Regions from separate parts of the Paenibacillus sp. FSL H3-0302 genome, predicted to be linked through region 3. Evidence: riboswitches for the same ligand, from Rfam matches in the RefSeq annotation. Region 3 holds a riboswitch; each other region holds the start of a gene.

The links. Region 3 has a riboswitch for cyclic di-AMP ahead of MHH50_RS02695 (hypothetical protein). Riboswitches for the same ligand answer to the same signal wherever they lie in the genome.
Region 1: linked by a shared signal. The riboswitch ahead of MHH50_RS25795 (TrkH family potassium uptake protein) and the one ahead of MHH50_RS02695 (hypothetical protein) in region 3 are both predicted to bind cyclic di-AMP.
Region 2: linked by a shared signal. The riboswitch ahead of MHH50_RS11120 (KamA family radical SAM protein) and the one ahead of MHH50_RS02695 (hypothetical protein) in region 3 are both predicted to bind cyclic di-AMP.

What each region holds. Positions count from the first base shown of each region.
Region 1 is NZ_CP150284.1:5,801,855-5,808,813, reverse strand. It holds gene uvrC (excinuclease ABC subunit UvrC) at 1-1,056, shown strand, start outside; gene MHH50_RS25800 (CPBP family intramembrane glutamic endopeptidase) at 1,145-2,821, opposite strand; cyclic di-AMP (ydaO/yuaA leader) riboswitch at 3,142-3,317, shown strand; gene MHH50_RS25795 (TrkH family potassium uptake protein) at 3,382-4,740, shown strand; gene MHH50_RS25790 (TrkA family potassium uptake protein) at 4,754-5,425, shown strand; gene MHH50_RS25785 (LysR family transcriptional regulator) at 5,963-6,865, opposite strand.
Region 2 is NZ_CP150284.1:2,548,956-2,555,914, reverse strand. It holds gene MHH50_RS11130 (ABC transporter substrate-binding protein) at 1-394, shown strand, start outside; gene MHH50_RS11125 (AraC family transcriptional regulator) at 534-2,201, shown strand; cyclic di-AMP (ydaO/yuaA leader) riboswitch at 2,250-2,391, shown strand; gene MHH50_RS11120 (KamA family radical SAM protein) at 2,531-3,700, shown strand; gene MHH50_RS11115 (YafY family protein) at 3,834-4,745, shown strand; gene MHH50_RS11110 (DinB family protein) at 4,829-5,344, shown strand; gene MHH50_RS11105 (YdeI/OmpD-associated family protein) at 5,401-5,970, shown strand; gene MHH50_RS11100 (hypothetical protein) at 6,121-6,381, opposite strand.
Region 3 is NZ_CP150284.1:600,810-607,768, forward strand. It holds gene MHH50_RS02665 (ABC transporter ATP-binding protein) at 1-14, shown strand, start outside; gene MHH50_RS02670 (ATP-binding cassette domain-containing protein) at 19-921, shown strand; gene MHH50_RS02675 (ABC transporter permease) at 914-2,194, shown strand; gene MHH50_RS02680 (hypothetical protein) at 2,226-2,417, shown strand; gene MHH50_RS02685 (hypothetical protein) at 2,877-3,236, opposite strand; gene MHH50_RS02690 (hypothetical protein) at 3,370-3,891, opposite strand; gene MHH50_RS02695 (hypothetical protein) at 3,906-4,460, opposite strand; cyclic di-AMP (ydaO/yuaA leader) riboswitch at 4,529-4,693, opposite strand; cyclic di-AMP (ydaO/yuaA leader) riboswitch at 5,113-5,302, shown strand; gene MHH50_RS02700 (hypothetical protein) at 5,553-5,969, shown strand; gene kdpA (potassium-transporting ATPase subunit KdpA) at 6,186-6,959, shown strand, end outside.

The DNA of each region.
Region 1 (6,959 bases), 1.7 Mb from region 3:
TTGCCGCAGGAGATCCTGCTGCCGGATGTGCTCGATGAGGAGTCTCTGGCTAATAAAGAGACTAAACCCGAGATCGCCATAGCTGCTCCAGCAGAAGCGGATTTACAACAGGGTGAAGATACTCCTGAATCGGCTGAAGAGGCTGAGGCACGTGCGACGGCGGCGGAGGAAGCTGCGGCAGCAGGGATCGTGGATGCCGCTGGTGGTGCCTCCATTCTGCAGGAGTGGCTGGGCATTAAGGTGCTTGTGCCACAACGCGGTCTTAAGAAGCAGATGGTTGGCATGGCTTGCCAAAATGCAAGAGTGGCTATCGACGAGAAATTCCGGCTGATTGAACGGGATGAAGAGCGTACCTCTGGAGCAGCGATCAGCTTAGGCGAGAGCTTGGGGCTTGAACGCTTGAGCCGTATTGAGGCGTTCGATAACTCGAACATTCAGGGGACTAATCCGGTCTCAGCGATGGTTGTCTTCATTGATGGTAAGCCTGCACGAAAAGAGTACCGTAAATATAAGGTTCGTACGGTGGTGGGTGCGGATGATTATGGAACGATGCGCGAGGTCATTCGGCGGCGATATGAGCGGGTATTGAAGGAGAATCTTCCGATACCGGATCTTATCGTGGTCGATGGAGGGAAAGGGCAAATCTCCTCTGCTATTGATATTCTGGAGAATGAGCTGGGATTATTCATTCCGGTCTGCGGCCTTGTTAAGGATGATAAGCATAAGACGGCTCAGCTTTTGGTTGGAGATCCGCCAGAGCCTGTCGCGCTAGCCCGGGACAGTCAGGAATTTTACCTTTTGCAGCGGATTCAGGATGAGGTCCATAGGTTCGCGATCACCTTCCACCGTGAACAGCGCGGGAAGTCCATGGTTACCTCCAAGCTGGACTCTATACCTGGTATAGGTGAGAAGCGCCGTAAAGCGCTGCTAAAGCATTTCGGATCGCTTAAGAAAATTAAAGAAGCCTCCGTGGATGATTTCCGTACACTTTCTATTGGAGAAAAGCTGGCAAAACAAATTCTTGATGCGCTCAAGGATGAAGAGCCAACCTCATAGCAATGGTGACAAAAGAAAAAGGGTATCAAAGCAGCGACTAAAGCGGCTTTGATGCCCTTTTTTAATTTCATTACGTCTTCACATTAGTTTAAATCAAAGAAGAAGGCTCCACCGGCTTAGGCTTCTGTGGTGGATTAAATCGATAGACGATGTAAGCGACTATGAACGGCATAATAATCGCGAAGATACCCGCGCCTACATTTACGCTCTCCTTCATAAAGATCAGCGTAGCGCCCATCAGGATGCTGTCAAACACGACGTGGCTGAACATGACAGCAATAAACCCGTAACGAAGGAAAATATAGCTGAACAGCAGCCCGATTACAGTCAGCTCAATGGGACGGGAGCTGATGGGATAGATCGGATATAACGTATGGCCAAACGCCCAAACCAGCGTGGTGATCAAGCAAGCGATAAAAGTGTTCCGGAACACCTTTTTCAGCATAGGAATTCCGAAAAAGCGATAAATGGCTTCCTCAGATAAACCAGCGAGCCATGCGACGATAGGCAGAAGCCAAGCATATCTCATGTTATAAGGAGATTGGGTGGCGTCTGTAGTAGACCAATTGTGCAAGGTAAACGATAATATGATGAACATAACCGTCTGCACCCCTAGCAGAACGAAAGCCCAGATGTATCCAGCCCGGATACTGTCCAACACATATTGTCCATAGCCGGGCTCTTTGGCGCGGGGCCAAGGGTTCATGCCTTCCTCTTTTCGCCATAAGCCATTGCCGCCCACTAAAGAAAAGTAGAGCAAGGAGGACATCAGCAGGCTGTACAAAGCATAAATGATAAACATAATGACAGAGGTAATCTGTGCTTCTAGCCCTTCGCCCGTTGATTCAGGCAGCATATTATAGGTGCTGATCATCATGATTACAAAATAGGCTGAGCTTAGGAATACTCCACGTTTAAAGGAAGTATGCTCTCTTCTAAGAATACTGTAGACGAGTGCCAGAATTCCTAAAATCAGTGTGGGTATACCGTAACCGAATAATGTTAGCTTTTCCGCTAAAGAGGTCTGTCCTTGTACGTAGGAGGTATGCCAAGCCGGTGCAGTGAATCCGGCATTAAAGCTGGATACCTGCTCTCCACTGAAATCAAAATAATAGTGCAATAAGGATTCGCCGACCTGAACAGTACTATCCGTATACACTAGCCCATGGCTTCCTGTATTCGATTCAATTTGTAGCTTGGCAGGATTTACTTCCCATTCCTGAAGCCAAGGACGAGCAAGATTCTCCTTCTGCGCTAGAGTGAGGTCAGCTCCCTTGTCCTCTTTTGCACCAACGGAAGCGATGCCTGACCCCTCTTCGGAGGTAACTTTTGCAGCCTTTGAGAAAGCGACAATCTTACCGGTATACATATTGAGGTCAACGATGATTTGCGGCTCTTGCTCCGCTGAAGGAGTAAGCGTTGCCCGAAAGACATCAAAAGGATAGTTTTGATCCAATTTTTTCTTGGTGTAGTCCTCCACAAGCTTCTCGCGAGACATATAACCATAAAAGGAAGAGTCCGTCTGGTAAAGTACATTCCATTGATCGTTTGGTGCTTCGGTGTATTTGAGCTTTTGTTCTGCGAATAATATGGCTTGGTCACGGGCTTCTGCCTTGCTAATGACGGTGGTATCTTCACCTGTAGGGCTACTAAGCAGTGAAGGGGAAATCTGAAACATAATAAATAGAATAAGACCGATAATGCCCGAGATGATGAGCCTCTTGGAGAGGGCACGTTGCTGTAAGGGCTGGCCGACGGGATTCATGTAACGCCTCCTTGTTATGTACTGACAATGTTATGTTCCATTATAGTATTAGTGCCTGGTTGGTTACAAAAAACATTATATGTTCTTTTTATGGGTAATAGAGATAGTATAGAATAGTCATGTGAATTTATACCATGAATTTTATCGTGTTCATTTCTGCACGAATGATGAGAATCGGTGTAATTGCAGGGAAAACACGGAAAAGTGATGAGAAAAGGCACTCCTTTTGATGCAGTCTCTTTAAACCGCATTTTTTCATGTGAATGAGCATTAATTGTGTCTTTGTGAATTCACTAAATAACGTATATAATTTGTATGCAATTGTATAGTAGCCGAATTTCTGGTGAAAACGGGGGAACCATAAGAAGTGATGAAAAGTGGAGTGTACACGATAAATGGCACTTTCATCAGGGGTGAATTTCGTTCTGGGAACGAATAGGGCAGCCTGCACAGTCCGAATCCGACAGCTAACCTCGTAGGCTAATTTACTGCAGGAACCAAGTCAGCATTGGTTTTCCAGTGCTTTTTTTGTTGGAATTTTTGATAAGAAGGTGAGCAAAGTGGCTTCACAGTTTCGCAGGATTTCTGAATTTAAGTTTCTGAAGCTCTCGCCGCCGCAGATACTGGTGCTTGGTTTTGCATCGATCATTCTGATAGGGGCCTTGCTGCTTATGCTGCCCATCTCAAGCACAAGCGGGAATTCCGTGGAATTTATTGATGCATTATTTACTTCAACGTCGGCAACCTGTGTTACAGGGCTTGTTGTGCTGGATACCGGAACTTCGTTCACCATTTTTGGGAAAACCGTAATTATGATTCTGATCCAGATCGGCGGCTTAGGTTTTATGACCATGGCCACTCTATTTTCACTGGTGTTAAAGCGTAAAATATCTTTGCGGGACAGGCTAATCCTACAGGAAGCCATGAATCAAGGCTCTATGGAAGGAATTGTGCGACTGATCCGGAGAGTCCTCATATATTCTCTTGTCATAGAAGGCTGTGCCGCTGTGCTGCTGTCTATTCGCTGGGCTTTTGATATGCCGTTGGGAAAAGCGATTTATTATGGCATATTTCATGCGGTGTCTATGTTTAATAATGCGGGGTTCGATATTTTTGGGGATTTTCGCAGTTTAACTGATTATGTATATGATCCGCTTGTGAATATTATTGTGATGTTTCTGATTGTCTCCGGCGGGATTGGTTTTATTGTAATGTCAGATCTGGTGGAGTTTCGGGTAACCCGCAGGCTGTCTCTACATAGTAAAGTTGTCTTGTCCACCAGCACAGGGCTGATTCTGATCGGAGCTTTGGTTATTTTTATATTTGAGTTTACTAACACTCGTACCCTGGGTTCACTGAATTTCGGCGGTAAAATATTATCGGCCTTCTTTCAATCCGTGTCTCCCCGTACGGCTGGCGCGAACACAGTAGATATTGCTGGACTTCGGCAGGCTACACAATTTTTTATAGTGATTCTTATGTTTATTGGTGCTTCTCCGGGCTCAACGGGCGGGGGGATTAAGACAACAACCTTTACGATGATGATTGGTGCTGTAATTGCTATGCTGCGTGGACGGGAAGATGTTGTGTTGTTCCGTTATCGGCTGGCTCAAGAGCGCATCTACAAGGCATTAACGATCACGCTGCTGGCTTTGTTGTTAATCGCCTCTGTGTCGATGATACTCTCTACAACTGAAGACAGTAATTTCTTGGCAATCTTGTTTGAGACGACCTCCGCCTTTGCTACGGTAGGACTGACTATGGGGCTAACTCCGGAACTGTCAGCGATCGGTAAGATTCTACTCTGTCTGACGATGTTTGCAGGTCGGCTAGGTCCACTAACCTTAGCGTATGCACTCGGTCCCAAACAGGGTAAACCACTGTATAAGTATCCGGAAGGTAAAATAATTATTGGATAGGAGTTAATTAGAAATGAAAGCACAGCAATTTGTAGTAATCGGCTTAGGTCGCTTCGGTTCAAGCCTGGCGCTTGAGCTGATGGAAATGGGCTACGAGGTGCTCGGCATTGACCACCATGAAGAACGCGTGGAGGAAATGAGCGATCAGCTGACGCATACGGTAGTAGCAGATGCTACAGATGAGGGAATTATGCGCTCGCTTGGTGTACGGAACTTTGATTGTGGGATTGTTGCGATTGGTGACAATATGGAGAGAAGCATTCTGGCGGCCATTTTGTTGAAGGAGATTGGAGTCAAGCAAGTGGTGGCTAAGGCAATCTCTATCCTTCATGGCCGCGCACTGTCGCGGCTGGGGGTTGATCGGGTTATTTTTCCGGAGCGGGATATGGGGATTCGTGTGGCACATCAGCTGGTGACGCCCAATTTGCTGGATTATATTGAACTGTCCAAGGATTATAAAATTGTCGAGCTGACCGTACCGTCCTGCATGAACGGCAGAAGCTTGTCTGATTTAAATACAAGAGCTAAATATGGCTGCAGTATTGTTGCCCTAAATAGGGAAAGCGGAATAATCGTCGCTCCAACTGCCCATGATTATTTGAGTGAAGGCGATGTTATGGTACTCATTGGTCCTAATGAAAGTATTGACCGTTTTGAGAGTGAAGTTGTGAACCAAGAATCATAGGAAAAGAAGCTGACTCAAAAGTAGTGAATTCTACTTGGGGGCAGCTTCTTTTTTATGGAGTAAAGAGTAGGAAACGTATTGGATTTTAATATGCCATATGACTATGGACCATGCGTAGTGTTCTATAATGTTGGTTTGGTCGGTGCGCGACTTGCTAGGTGTGGTTATCGTACGGCTTGCAATTAGATGATTTGTGGTATCTGTGACGGTGAAATATGTGTGGCGAAAAGCGATATGTGTTCTTTGTTTGTGCGATGTACAGAGTGGGTTTTAAACTAGTTGGGGAAAAACTCCCTGAAAATAGCCACTATTCGCTCTAAATGAACGACATTAGGGAATTCCTCCCTAATAAACAGAGGGATTCCTTTATTAGTTACTGAATCGGCCGAAAATTAGGGAAGTTTTCCCTAATTTTAAGTCTGCTGAACAGAAATCTCTGAACTTCAGGGAGAAATCCCCTAATTACGCTATAAGTACTTCACTTATTGCCTCATTTGGAGATCACTAGGTGCGCCCCTTGATTCATTTGGTCCGGCTTTACTGCTCACGTTCTGTCAGAAACATCTCTTCGGTAACTTGCACCAGACTGCGAGCCGCCGTGCTCATGCTTCCATCGTCACGGTAGATCAGGCAGGTGGTCCGTTGAGTCTGCTCCAGCTCCTTGATATGTAAGGACACCAGCCCGCCGCCGTTCAGCAGCTCTGGACGCAGATAAGACTTTGGCAGCAACGCAGCCGCTTTGACAGTCGGAAGCAGCCGTACGATGGCTTCGAAGGAGTCAATCTCCATGCGCACATCGGGATCAATCCCGCAGCGCTGGAATAGATCGTCCGTCAGACGCCGGTACCAGGTCCCCTTTGAGAAGAGAATCATAGGCAGCCGGGATAGATTATCCATGGTTAGCTTGGAAGATAAATTTAAAGGATGCTGCTCTGAGACGACTAGTCGCAGTTGATCCTCAAATAGAGAAATGCAGCGCAACCCAGGTTCTTGAATAGAGGAAGCGATCAGACCTACATCTGATTTTCCCTCACTAACTGAGGATACGATCTCATGCGTTCGGCCTGTGATCAGCTTCAGCTCTGCGGTCGGATATTTGTCCATATAAGCGTTTACCAGCGGCGGAAGCGTGGTCTGCAGGGAGGTAAGACTAGCCCCCAAGGTGACAAGCCTTGGCTCCCCCTCTTTGAATTTGGAAAGAGCCTCCAGAAACTTCGAACGCTGCTGCCGTTGTTCAAGCGCATAGGAATAAGTGAGACGCCCAACCTCGGTTAACTCCAGTCGTTTGCCATAACGATTAAACAGTGCGACCCCCAGACGTTCCTCGAGTTTAGAAATTTTGCGAGACAAGGCGGGCTGGGATAGATTGAGCTGGCGTGAGGCCCGGTTTAAGCTGGAATGTTCCACAACTGCTGCAAAAACATCTAAATCGTCAAACATAATTGAGTTCCTCTCCTAATGCGATGTACGATCAGTAGTGATGAAATTCATAGCCGTAAGAGTAACTGTTCTTATTACATAAGGAAAATCAGGT
Region 2 (6,959 bases), 1.9 Mb from region 3:
GAAAGAGGGCGAAACGGCTGCGGTCTTCACTTATTATCCAGGAGACAGACTGTTTATAATGGCAGCAACCGGACTTTCCCAGGTACTCTATGGGGAGAATGGCTTCAAGGCAACTCCAGCTATTCAGAAAATCCTTGATGAAGGTAAAGGGTTCCAGGAAGTATCCATGGAAGTCCTGAAAGAATATGCCGGAGACCGGATATTCCTCTTGACTCCAGTGGCAGAAGAAGCAAAACAATCCACAGAGAATCTATTAAAGAGCCCTATCTGGAAGAGCCTTCCTGCCGTCAAGAACGGATATGTCTATACACAAGACATCATGAAGACTTCAAGTGATGCGACAACAAGAGAATGGCTGCTTGGGGAAATTCCACAGCTATTGAATATGAAATAACCTTCTGTGATGAAGAGTTTAACTCAAGGCTGATAAAAAACTGCAAGAAGCATGTCAACAGCTGTTGATATGCTTCTTTTTTTTATATACAATGAATTCATTGATAATCATTCTCACCAAATGAACGGAGGCTGAACCCATGCTGCATACATCATCGTCCTGCCCCCCACTCCACTCTCTGCTATTTCAGCTAAACGAGGCCGAACTGATGATTCAAGCTGCCGATTCAAGCTCTATAACGCGTACAACCCAGGACTATACCCTTCTCATATTTACTGGAGGGAACGGACAATTGAACCTCGATGATCAAAGCGTGATACTAAGTACGGATAAATGTTATCTACTATCTCCTGGAATCTCCTATAGTACGGACAACCAGGAGCTGACGTTGTATTATTACCTCATCACCTTTACAGCAATTTATACAACCGAGCATCCTAAACGATATTCTGGAGAGCTGCTTTCCGGCAGACGGGAGTTAATTGTGCACCCGTTCACCAAGGTAATCCGACTAGTCGAAGACCTGCTCATGAACAGGAATAACACCGATGATGTACAACAATTCAAGCGACAATTAAAATTCCAAGAATTGCTGCTGCTACTTTTTGAGCATAATTACCCTTCCAAACACCTGCCAAGTCCTACGGAATCCGTAGAAAAGACCATAACATTCATTCAGGAGCATTATACAGAGAGTATCACCGTGAAGCAGTTAGCTGAACTGGCGGGAATATCAATCTGGCAATATACACCGATCTTTCAGCAGCTTACGGGTAAAAAGCCGCTTGAATACCTGACGGATCTGCGCATTAATCATTCCAAACGATTCCTGCAGGAATCGACTGAACCACTGCGGGAAATCGCCAGACTGGTCGGCTTCTCGGACGAATACTATTTCAGCCGCCGCTTTCGGCAAAAAACCGGAGTTACACCCGGACAATATGCACATCAGAAAGGTCGTAAGCTTACCGTCAAGGATTGGACGGGTCATGAGGTGGAGATTCCAGAGCGAGCGAAACGTATTGTCTATCATGGCGAAACACTTGGCGACCTTCTCGCGTTAGGCGTAAAGCCTATCGGTGGAGATGAAGCGTTCGCCCGGAACAGCGTCTATAAACATCGGCTTAAGAAGCTCGCCAACGTCGGGTTTCCACTGGACCCGCAGTTGACCGCTTCCCTAAACCCAGATTTGATCATTTTGGCAAATAGTGATGAAAGAGCCTACAGAGCAGTTTCTGGTATCGCTCCGACACTCACCTTTGATTCATTTGCATCTCTCGACAAACGAATGCGGACACTAGGCAGTTGGCTAGGTAAACAGCGCGAAGCCGAAGCATGGCTGGAGTCATTCACAATCAAAAACGCTGCCATGTGGCAGCAGCTTTACACGACAACCCTCCAAGTTGGAGAAACCGCCTCTGCTTTGGTCTATGATCATGGAGATCATCTGTATGCTATGGGAATGTCCGGATTCTCCACTGCGCTTTATGCCCCATGTGGATTACAACCGACTGAAGAGATCCAGGCCATATTGGACGAAGAGTTAGGGTTCGCCGAAGTTGATCCAACACGACTGCCTGCCTACGCCGGAGATCATATCTTCATGTTCATTCCGGAACGCAAAGACTCGCGAGCTGCGATGGAACGATTACTAGACAGTTCACTTTGGAACAATCTCCCGGCAGTACGTCAGGGACATGTTTATCTGCTCGACGGAAGCAAATGGAACTCTAGTGATGCGTTAACCCGGGAGAAGCTGCTAACGCTGTTGCCTAAACTACTCGGCGGAAGTAGCGCTAGCAATTGAAAGTGAATCTAGGATTCTCTTTTGACTTTTCAAAACTTGATAGGGTATACTTTATCTACGCTTAATTTCCAACTTTTACAGTTGAAAAGCGGGGGAACCAGTTAATTGGGGCGAATCATTGAGCATTAGAATGTAGGGTACCATCTTACCCGAGTCCGTCAGCTAACCTCGTCAGCAGTGGATGGGTCTGCTTTTCATGTTATTTACATAACCAGAGACCCTTGCTAAGGGTCTCTTTTTGTGCTTTTTTGGACCCTGCTGGCAGTAGATTGGCCTTTGACACTAAGGCTCCCTCATTTCTCACACTACGAGACAAAGGAGAGATGTACGTGCAAAAGGTAAAGTACTTCACGGATATTAACAAAATAGCTATGTTGTCTGAGCTGGAAAAAGAGAATCTGAAAGAAATTACGGACAAATTTGTTTTTCGTGTAAATGACTACTATCTGTCTTTGATTAACTGGGATGATCCAAATGATCCCATCCGTAAGCTGGTTATTCCTAACGAAGGTGAACTGCTGGAGTATGGGCGCTGGGACGCCTCCGATGAGGACACGAATTATGTGGTACCTGGTTGTCAGCACAAGTATAGAACAACTGCACTACTGATTGTATCCGAGGTCTGCGGGGCTTATTGCCGCTACTGTTTCCGTAAGCGTCTGTTCCGAAATGACGTGAAAGAGGCGATGGCTGATGTCTCTCCAGGCTTGGAGTATATCGCAAATAATCCGGAGATTAACAACGTACTTCTTACGGGCGGGGACAGTTTAATTCTCTCCACACCGAAGCTAAGATCCATTATTGAAAATCTAAGAAGCATTGAGCATGTTAAGATCATTAGACTGGGTTCCAAAATTCCCGTATTTAATCCGATGCGGATCTCTGAAGACGAAGAACTGCTGGAGCTGATTCGTACTTACTCTACCGAAGACAAACGAATCTATGTTATGGCGCACATCAATCATCCTCGTGAAATCACACCTGAAGCCAAAAAAGCATTTAAAGCTCTCCACAACGCAGGGGCAATTGTCGTAAATCAGACCCCCATCCTCAAAGGCATCAACGATGATCCCGTTATTTTAGGGGAACTACTGGACCGGCTTTCATGGGCTGGCGTTACACCCTACTACTTCTTTGTGAACCGGCCCGTAGCCGGAAACCGGGATTTCGTATTACCGCTCGAGCAAGTCTATCAAATTGTAGAAGAAGCCAAAGCCAGAACCTCAGGACTTGGCAAAAGAGTACGCTTATCCATGAGCCACACCTCAGGAAAAATAGAAATTCTCGCCATTGATAACGGAAAAGCCTATCTCAAATACCATCAATCCAGAGATCAGGAATACGGAAAATTTATGATTCTAGATTGTCCAAAGGACGCCGAATGGTTCGATGACCTGCCTGGGAATGAGCAATATTGGACCCCACCTGTGAAAAAAAACGATGCTATTATTTCTGTTAATGATTTATCAGGCGAGCCTGCGGATTTAATCTGTAAATAGATTTAATCGACTCTGTCATAGGATATTTCTTCATCACCAACAACAAAACTCCTCCCTCCCAAAATTAGCCCGAAAAAATCTATGATATAATCACGCTGTAACACGAAATGGACTAATGGGTGGGAATGCACACATGAAATTGGAACGATTGATTTCTATGATCTACAAGCTATTGAACCACGAAGTTTTATCTGCCTCCAAGCTGGCTGAAGAGTTTCAGGTTTCCCAGCGAACAATCTATAGAGATATCGATGTGATTTGTGCCGCTGGCATCCCGGTCGTATCGTATCAGGGTACTAAAGGTGGATATGGCATCATGGACGGATATAAAATGGATAAAAGCCTGCTCCGTTCGTATGATATCACTTCTCTGATTACTGTACTGAACAGTCTTTCTTCCGTGTTTGAAGATGAACATACGCAAGGAACCATTGAACGGCTGCAAACGATTGGAACGGAGCCACAGACCTCTAGTCTCGCGGTGGATCTTGAAACCCGGCGTACGGATCCTGACGCACTTCCTCTTTTACGTGCGGCTATAGCGGAACGAAATGTTGTCCGTTTTGATTACATCAGTGTAAAAAATGAACATACAACCCGTGAAATGGAACCAGTAAAGCTTCATTTTAAATATAGCAACTGGTACATCTATGGTTATTGCCGGACACGGCAGGACTATCGGGAGTTCCGACTTTCCCGGATGCTGAATTTGTTCCTGACGCAGGATACCTTTCATTCGCAACATGAGGTACCCAAAGAGGCCGGCTGTTCAAACAGGGCAGATCAGGTGGAGGAAATAGTGATCCGGGTAGGCCCTGAGGCTTTAGCAGAAGCTTTGGATCAGTTTCATCAAGTCGACAAGGAATTTCATTTCGATAAAAGCATGACGATGCGAATTCCTGTGTATAAGCCATTGGAAGCACGTTGGCTTTGGTCCATTCTGCTGAGTTTCGGCAGCGGCGCCGAAGTCCTCGAACCCCCTGCATTGCGAGGTATTTTAAAAGAGCAGCTTCAAAACACACTCAAACTTTATGAAGAAGTATGACAGTCTGATGTCATACTTCTTCTTTTATATTAACTACAGTAACAAAAAACAAATCCATGACCATTCAAAAGGAGAATGTACGAATGACAAATTATCCAGTAGAAATGTTTAAATACCACACATGGGCAAACCAAACTATCCTGGGGAGAATCAAGGAACTCCCGCCTTCTGTGCTAAGTCAAGAAGTGAACAGCTCATTTCCCACCATCGCTCATGCCCTTAGCCATATCTATGCGGTTGATACGATGTGGTATCTTGTATTAACAGGCACTGCCATGCCAGAGGCTTTTCAACAAAGTATCCCGCTAAATTTGAGCATTCTAGATTCTGTGGATGAATACGTAAATATCTTTGCCCAGCTATCAGAACAATACAAAGCATGGTTACACAACCAATCCGATTTGGAGCAAACCATTCTGCTTGACAATCCATTCGCCGGAATCCGCCAAACACACCTATCAGAAATTGTGTTGCAAGTCGCCAATCACGGGACTTATCATAGAGGCAATGTATCTACTATGTTACGGCAGTTAGGCCATGCTTCCACCATGAATGACTATGCTCTTTTTTGGTATCAGGTTCCTACGGAAGCTATTTAATCTCGGATGGGCAAGACGCTCCACTCCATACCTAGAAAGGAAATTGTATTTTAATTATGGAGATTAAAAATCTAATTACAGTAAAAACGAGAGAAGATTTAAGAGTTTGGCTGCAGGAGAATTGTAAGACTGAACAATCTTGTTGGGTACTCGTTAGTATGACGCCAAACCCAGAAACGTTGCTATATTTGGACGTAGTTGAGGAATGTTTGTGTTTTGGATGGATCGATGGAGTGAAAAAGAAAATTTCGGAAACGGAGCTGGCGCAAAGACTCTCTCCCCGAAGCAAAAGAAGCTCTTGGACTGAATTGAATAAAGAGCGTGTCCGCCGCCTTGAAAAGCTGGGGTTAATGAGTGCTGAAGGAAAACGGGTACTTCCTGATATGAACCCTGATTCTTTTATAGTAGATAAGATTATAGAGCAAAGGCTAAAAGAGGACAGTCAAGTATATGAGAATTTCACAGCCTTTCCAGCCCTTTATAAAAGAGTTCGGATCGACACGATCCAAAGCAATAAACATCAGCCAGATTTATTTAAGAGTAAATTAGACAAATTCATTGCAAACACTAAAGAAAATAAAATGTACGGGCAATGGCATGATAATGGACGTCTGCTAGATTATTAAGCTGCGCTATATGCATGATCTCCTGCTGAGGCTTTCGGACTCCAATGACGCTATTTACTAATTTGTCGCCTTTTCAGCAATCCATCGGACCCCAGTGCAGCTATTCCTTAGAAACTGGCTCTTATAAGGCGTTTTTTTGGCCAATAGGAGCTATGCGGTCCGATAATACTCCAAATGGCGGATTTTCTTGCATATAAGGTCTGCTGAGTCCGATACCGCTGAAGTATGATCATTCGCTGGACTCCTGAGTCCGATACCGCCAAGTATGATCATTCGCTGATCTGCTGAGTCCGATACCGCCGAAGTATGGTCATTCGCTGGGTCTACTGCTACTGCTACCATGATCTCCTGCTGAGGCTTTCGGACTCCAATGACGCTATTTACTAATTTATCGCCTTTTCTGCAACTCATCGGACTCCAGCGCAGCTATTCCTTAGAAAGGGGCTCTTATACGGTGATTTTTCCGCCATTAGGAGCTATGCGGTCCGATAATACTCCAAATGGCGGATTTTCTTGCTTATAAGGTCTGCTGAGTCCGATACGCCGAAGAATGATCATTCGCTGGGTCTACTGCTACCGCTACTACTGCTACTGCTACTGTTACTGCTACTGCTACTGCTACTGCTACTGCTGCTACTACTGCTCTAATACCATGATCTCCTGCTGAGGCTTTCGGACTCCAATGACGTTATTTACTAATTTATCGCCTTTTCTGCAACTCATCGGACTCCAGTGCAGCTATTCCTTAGAAACTGGCTCTTATAATGCGTTTTTTTCGCCAATAGGAGCTATGCGGTCCGATAATACTCCAAATGGCGGATTTTCCTGCATTTAAGGTCCGCTGGGTCCGATACCGCTGAAGCATAGTCTTTCGCTGGGTCTACTGCTACTGCTACTGCTACCATGATCTCCTGCTGAGGCTTTCGGACTCCAATGACGCTATTTACTAATTTATCGCCTTTTCAGCAACTCATCGGACTCCAGCGCAG
Region 3 (6,959 bases):
AGAGAGGGGACTAGAGAAATGGAAGCCTTAAAGCTGGAAAGTGTAGTTAAGCAATATGGAGAAAAAACCGCAGTAAACGGAATTAACCTAACCGTAGGTAAAGGGGAAATTTACGGATTACTGGGGGCGAACGGCGCGGGGAAAACAACCACGATGCGTATGGTGCTCGGCCTAATCTACCCTGATGAAGGCAAGATTTTGTATAACGGAAAACCTTTCAACAGTGAACTGCAGCAACTTATGGGTTATCTGCCCGAAGAACGTGGACTATATCCTAAGGTGAAGATCAGTGATCAAATCGTTTACTTGGCCCGCCTGCGTGGGATGTCAGCTAGTGATGCAGATAAGAGCTTGCGCTATTGGCTGGATCGATTCGAGGTTCCGGATTATTACAATAAAAAAATAGAAGAGCTTTCCAAAGGAAATCAGCAAAAAATGGGCTTTATCGCCGCTGTCGTTCATAAGCCGCAGATTCTGATTCTAGATGAAGCTTTCAGCGGGCTGGACCCAGTAAACGTGGAGCTGCTGAAAGATACGGTCAAAGAATTACGTGATTCGGGAACAAGTATTCTCTTCTCTACGCACCGGATGGAGCATGTGGAAGAGCTATGCCGTAATATTACGATTCTCGATCGTTCCAATACGGTCGTTCAAGGGGATATCCGCACGATCAAGAATGGCTACCCGCGGGAAGAAGTATTGCTGCGTACAGCTAATGAGGTAAAAGGTCTGGAGTCCATCGCAGGTGTTACAGCAGTGAAACGGCTGGAGCGTGGGTATCTGTTATCGATCAGTGAGATCGGTGCAGCACAGCGTATTTTACAGCAGGCGATAGCACAGGGTGAAGTGGAGCATTTTGAAATCAAGGAACCTACGTTAAACCAAATCTTTATCAGAGCGGTGGGTGAATCTAATGAATAAGATGGGGACAATTATCGGCTTTACCTTTAAAAATAAAGTTAGAACGAAATCATTTATGATTACTACTTTGATTCTAGTATTATTGCTCAGCATAGGGATGAATCTTCCCTATATCATCGATCAGTTTAAGGGTGATTCGGCCAAAAGTGAAGTTACTCAAATTGCTGTGATTGCTGAAGAGGGAAATCAGGTTGCAGAATTGTTGAAGGCTTATACTGCGCCAGAGGGCATGCCACAGGCTAAGATAGTACAATATGCTTCTGCGGAGGATGCCGAGTTAAAGAAAGCATTAGATGAAGAGACCGTAGAAGGTTATGTTACTTTTGCGGAACCTACTGGTGAAGGGCTTCCACCCGTTACTTATCATAGTAATGATGGGGAACTAAACGGAGATGTGCAAGTTTATCTCCAAAATGCACTTCAGCAAGCAAATACACAATTCATCGTTGGCGACAAGCTGACCTCTGAACAGATTGCTGCAATGTCAACACCTGTGCAGATTACTACACAACAGCTTAACGCAGGCGGTGGCAGTGAAAGCTCTCAGGAGGACACTCCAGCCATTAACTACATTATCGTATATGCCATGCTTATGTTGTTCTTTATGTCCATTATGATGACAGGCAACATGATTGCCGCAGAGATAACTTCTGAGAAAAGCTCGCGGATTATGGAGATTCTGATTACAAGTGCCTCACCTTTAGCGCAAATGTTCGGTAAAGTTATCGGTGTTTTCCTAGTAGGAATATTGCAAATTGGGATCTTTGTCGCAGCGATCGTCGTCAATTTGACGCTCCCGCATAATGCGACTGTATTGGCTGATTTTGATCTCGATTTAGGCCAGCTCAATATTAACTTGCTGCTCTATGGATTTGTCTTGTACGTATTAGGTTACTTCCTCTATGCCTTGATGTATGCGGCTGTAGGTTCGATTGTCAGCCGTACGGAGGATCTCGGTCAGGCGGTAATGCCAATCATGATGTTAGGCTTCGTAGCGTTCTATGTTCCACTGTTCAGTATCTCCAATGCAGATACTCTAGTGGTTAAGATAGCGAGTTATGTGCCTTTCACCTCACCATTGACGATGCTACTCCGAATTGGTGTCGGCGAGGTGGCGATCTGGCAAGTCATTGTATCGCTGCTGATCCTGCTTGTGACTACCTTCATCTTCGGATGGCTGGCAGCCAAGATCTATCGTACCGGCGTACTGATGTACGGCAAACGCCCAAGTATTAAAGAAATCAGAAAAGCAATGAAAGCTTACAAGATCTAAGATGACCTCATATAACTTTTAAGGAGTGCTAATGATGTCTACAAGCGAACAATATACCATTATGCTTTTAATGAGTTCTGTATCGCTGGCTACGGTTAGTAGAATGCTTCCGGATGGCTCCACTTTTATGGATTTCGTTCAAGGCCTATTGACTGGTATTGCTATAGTGGGGATGTTGGCGGGATTGTGGATGTACGGTAAGGCGCGTAAGAGTAAAGCGTAATAGTAAGCACTGAGTTTTCGGGGGTATCCTAACAGCCGTTTATGGTTGCTGGGATATCCCCGTTTTTGAGTTGGCAATCTCTTTGTATACGAGCTGATATAGCTAACGAACCCAGCAGCACTTAAATGCAGCAATCATCGAGATTTGGCAAGATATCGGACACTATAGTCGCTATTGGCATGAAAAAGGGTGAATCAGTAGCTCTTTTAACCAAATAGTTGCACTGGAGTCCGATACTATGCTCAAAAGGCGATAAACGTGCAAATAACGTCATCTGGGTCCGTAAGCCTTGGTGGAAGATGATTAGGGCTTGCTTTAAGACGATCCGAGACGTTCATTGCTCGGGATTTCTACTGGAGTCCGAACGCCGGCCATATTTGTGGAAAAGCTTCAATTAAAGGCTCCTGAGTCCATTAGTCGCTTCATGCGCTCAAAGATCGTTTGAATTCTAGTCAGAGACTAAATTATAGAAAGATTTGCGCTCGTTAGTATATCCGTTTGGGTGGTCATCTGCTCCCGTAGAGCTCTAAGCTGTGTTTTCAGTGCGGGAACACTTTTTTGCAGAATAATGCTTATTTGAGAAAGAGGCAGCTTTAGGCCGTACCACATGACCTTCACAAGCTGTTCCTCCCAAGGTAATGCCTTAGCCGATAGAAGGGAGCGCCGGGCAAAAGAATCAGCACACTGGTGAATACAAGTGCGGTAAGCGTGGATAGAGAATAACTGAGGATCAAAATCATCCTGACGATATATTTTATGAAGCTCTATGAAGGTGCGGATAGTAATCTTGTCTGCCTCATTAGATTGTTCTAACAACATGGAACTAAGTACGTAGACTTCATTAGTATACTTTTGAACACACTCTGCAAATTTAGTACTGTAGGTGGACTCGGGAGGTAAGGGGTCAGGCATGGTGAACACGATCCTTTCAGATTGAGAGATTTGCTTGAATCTATAATATAGAAAAGTAAGAGATGGATTTATTGATGAGATCGGCGGTGTCTGGTTCCGGGCAACTGTGTTTTTGCTGGGAGGCAGTGGATAAAGCTTTTGAAGGCTTGTAGTAGAGCCGTTCACTTCTGGAATTGCTCCCCCCTGCTGCAACACTGTACAGACGCCCTTGCTGAATATGCCCTGCCAAGGATTTACCCTGGAGCTTGGCCTTTAAATCCTGCAAAGCACCCTGAACTAGCTCAAGCTTAACCTGCTCCCAATCTGAACCTTCGCGGCGGACCTTATCCAGCGCTTCTTCAAGACGGCAATGACAGATGGCCCGTAAAAAAGAACTCCATTTAATAAGATCGAAATTTTTGGTGTTGGCAGAGATCAGACAAGCCCCCCAACTGCAGCCTCCCTTACAGGTGAGCTTCAGAATACCATAACGGCAGCCTTCAGCCCCTTCCATTCCATAGTGAATAGGCTCGGGTTCATCCAATACAAATACTTCAATGCGGGATAGTCTGCGCTGGTCCATAGTAGGGTTCCTCCTTAGATTTCCAAAAGCTTTAAGTCAACATGATGAGTGACACTAGCCTTTTCTACACAAGCGAGCATCTCCATTTTATTCTCACAGACTGCGGTATGCTCTAGCCATAGTCGGAACTTCTCTTTTCGTATAACAGATAGATGTAAGGGAAAGGTGCTGCGGGATCTCAAGACATACCAACCGGCGCTTACATCTTTCCAAGGCTCCTTGAAGGCTGTAAACCACGGGAGCTTTTGGTGTGATGACCAATCCTGCTGCTGCTGTTGTTCTCGAATTTTTTTATATATCTCATATACAATCTTAGAGTCTAAACAGTCTTTACAAGAAGAAGGTGTGCTGAACTGGCGAAGGGCTTGGATCTGGTTCTGGCCAAATGCATAGCCTACAATGTACCTGTGATTATGTTCTTCGAACCACAAGGCCCCGAAACAAATGTAATTTAGACTTATCGGCTCAAGCAGCCCTTGATGTATCCCTAAATAATAGTGCTTCAAAACATTCACCCCATCCAGCGTGCTATCACCTAATAAGCTTAGGTAACGCAAAAACCGCAGCAAGAGGAGGACCTCTGCTGCGGTTTTGGATTACAGGCAGATATACCTGGGCCAAAGCGTGGCGGATCAAGGGTCTCTCTCTTTACGCTTACGAGGTTAGCTGTCGGATTCGGACGGTGAGAGTCGCCCTACCTATTGAGACTTATGCAGTCTCCTTTGGATTCACCCCAAGTAGGCCAGGTGGCCTGATGGTTCCCCCGTTCCCTGCGAATGCAGGAACTCAGCGTTGATTGTTTTTCATGAATTAGATTCAACCCGAATCATACTCTTTTCAAGATTTTCTGTAAAAAACGGAAAATGTTCTTTTAGAGCAATTTTAACCATATCCTGCCGACTACGACTGAAAAACGAGGTAAATAGGTATTTATGGCGTGTTATCGCGCCTCTTTCTCGCTCAGCCTCAGCTTCTTGCGTTTCTACCTATAATGGGAATTTGCAGTATTTTCGCTCTAAAAAGGTGAATAAAATCACATGTATTATAGATAGCGATTAAACGCTCCAAACTCGAGTAAACAAGAGATATAGAGAGATTAGATATCAAGTAAGCGCTATCTAATGGGAAAATAGTTTTTAATTTGCATTATTTTGGCATCATTCAGGTTTTACAAGTCTTCGTGCATAAGAGTATGATTACTCCTGTTTCAACGACAATCGAATATTTGATCCGCTTAATTTCCGGTAAGGAAAGCGGGGGAACCAACAATCGGCAGCCGATGTGAGAGTCGGAAGCCGGTTATGGGGTGAATCCTGTAGAGGGTGTGAGTGAGCTTGCATCTATACAGGTAGGGCGACTCTCACCGCCCGAATCCGACAGCTAACCTCGTAAGCGTATGGAGAGAGGATGAGTGCAATGTGACCGCTAGCGAGCCACAGAGGAGATCCTTTGTGGCTTTTTGCTGTGCTCTTAGAAGCAAAGCATTTATGGAGGCCTCCCCTAAGAGGTCGCTAAATTCATCATTAGCGGTATTTGTAAGGCAGCGTCTAATGACGTGACACAACCGAGCTTTAGGTTGTGCCCGAAAATGACGATAGGTCAACATCCTTTCGGAGATTTTCGTTGCCTCCTTGTTGTAAATGAGCAGGAGGAGAAAAAAGATGACGGATCAGAATGAATATGTGCTTGTATGTGCGCCTACAAAGGCGGGAGAACATTTCATTAAACTTCTGAAGTTCAGGGGTATTAAGATGGCGGGATTAACCAACAATGTGGCTGAGAAAGCTTTACTTGAGGAGCTCGGGATTGAGCAGGTTATTCTAGTGGATACCCGCCATCAGAGCACTTGGTTTCGCCCATCGTTCCCGGTAGGAAGGGTATATCTGTTTGAGAGCAGCTTTCCGCTTTGCTGCCGCTATATTCAGATGTGCCGTACCTGGACGACACAGCCGATTTTTGTGATTACAAGTTCAATAAATCCTAGATTGGTCTATAAAAGACTTGGTGCGAGCTATGTAATCTATTCCCATAGTGGTGATGCTGATTTTCTAATCGATAGATCACCTCATCAAGGATAATGGAAGGAGTGCGGAAGATATGATGGATCTGTATATGGTGGCTTCGTTAGCTGTAATTTACGGGTTATTTTATGGCTTTATGCGCTGGTGCGCAGGTGTAGTTGAGGATACGGGGAGGGATAAGCTGTGATTCTAGTAATCGCTGTTACCCTACTGTTGTTTATATATCTGGTTTACGCGTTGATTCATCCTGAGAAATTTTAAGGAGGGGCATTCATGGGCATTTTGCAAATAGTCGTCGTAATTGTAATTCTCATCTTGCTGGTCAAGCCGATGGGAACGTATTTATATCATGTATTTTCTAACGAACCGAATCGTACGGATCGCTGGTTTGCAGGCACAGAGAAAGGTATTTATAAGCTGATCGGCCTGAAAAAACGGGACGGAATGTCCTGGAAGAAGTATGCACTCAGCTTTGTTTTAACTAATATCGTACTGGTTGCTTTCAGTTATATTTTTCTAAGATTACAGCGGGGATTGCCGCTGAACCCGAATGGAATTGCTGATATGGAACAGACGCTTTCATTCAATACGGTGATCAGCTTTATGACCAATACGAACCTGCAGCATTATAGCGGGGAGACGGGACTATCGTATTTTTCACAAATGGCAGTCATCACGATGATGATGTTCACGTCTGCAGCGAGCGGATTTTCTGTTGCGGTTGCTTTTGTCAGAGGGATTACAGGACAGAAATCAGTCGGGAACTTTTTCGAGGACTTCGTAAAAGCACATATTCGTGTATTCATTCCATTAGCTCTGCTAGTTTCATTGGTGCTGGTAGGATTGCATGTGCCACAAACGCTCAAGCCATCGCTTGAGGTCACTACACTTGAAGGGCAGACGCAACAAATCGCTATCGGTCCAGTCGCTTCTTTGGAATCAATTAAACACTTAGGTACGAATGGTGGCGGCTTCTTCGGAGCCAATTCAGCACATCCTTTTGAGAACCCTAATCCACTTACGAACGTTCTGGAGATTCTCTCTATG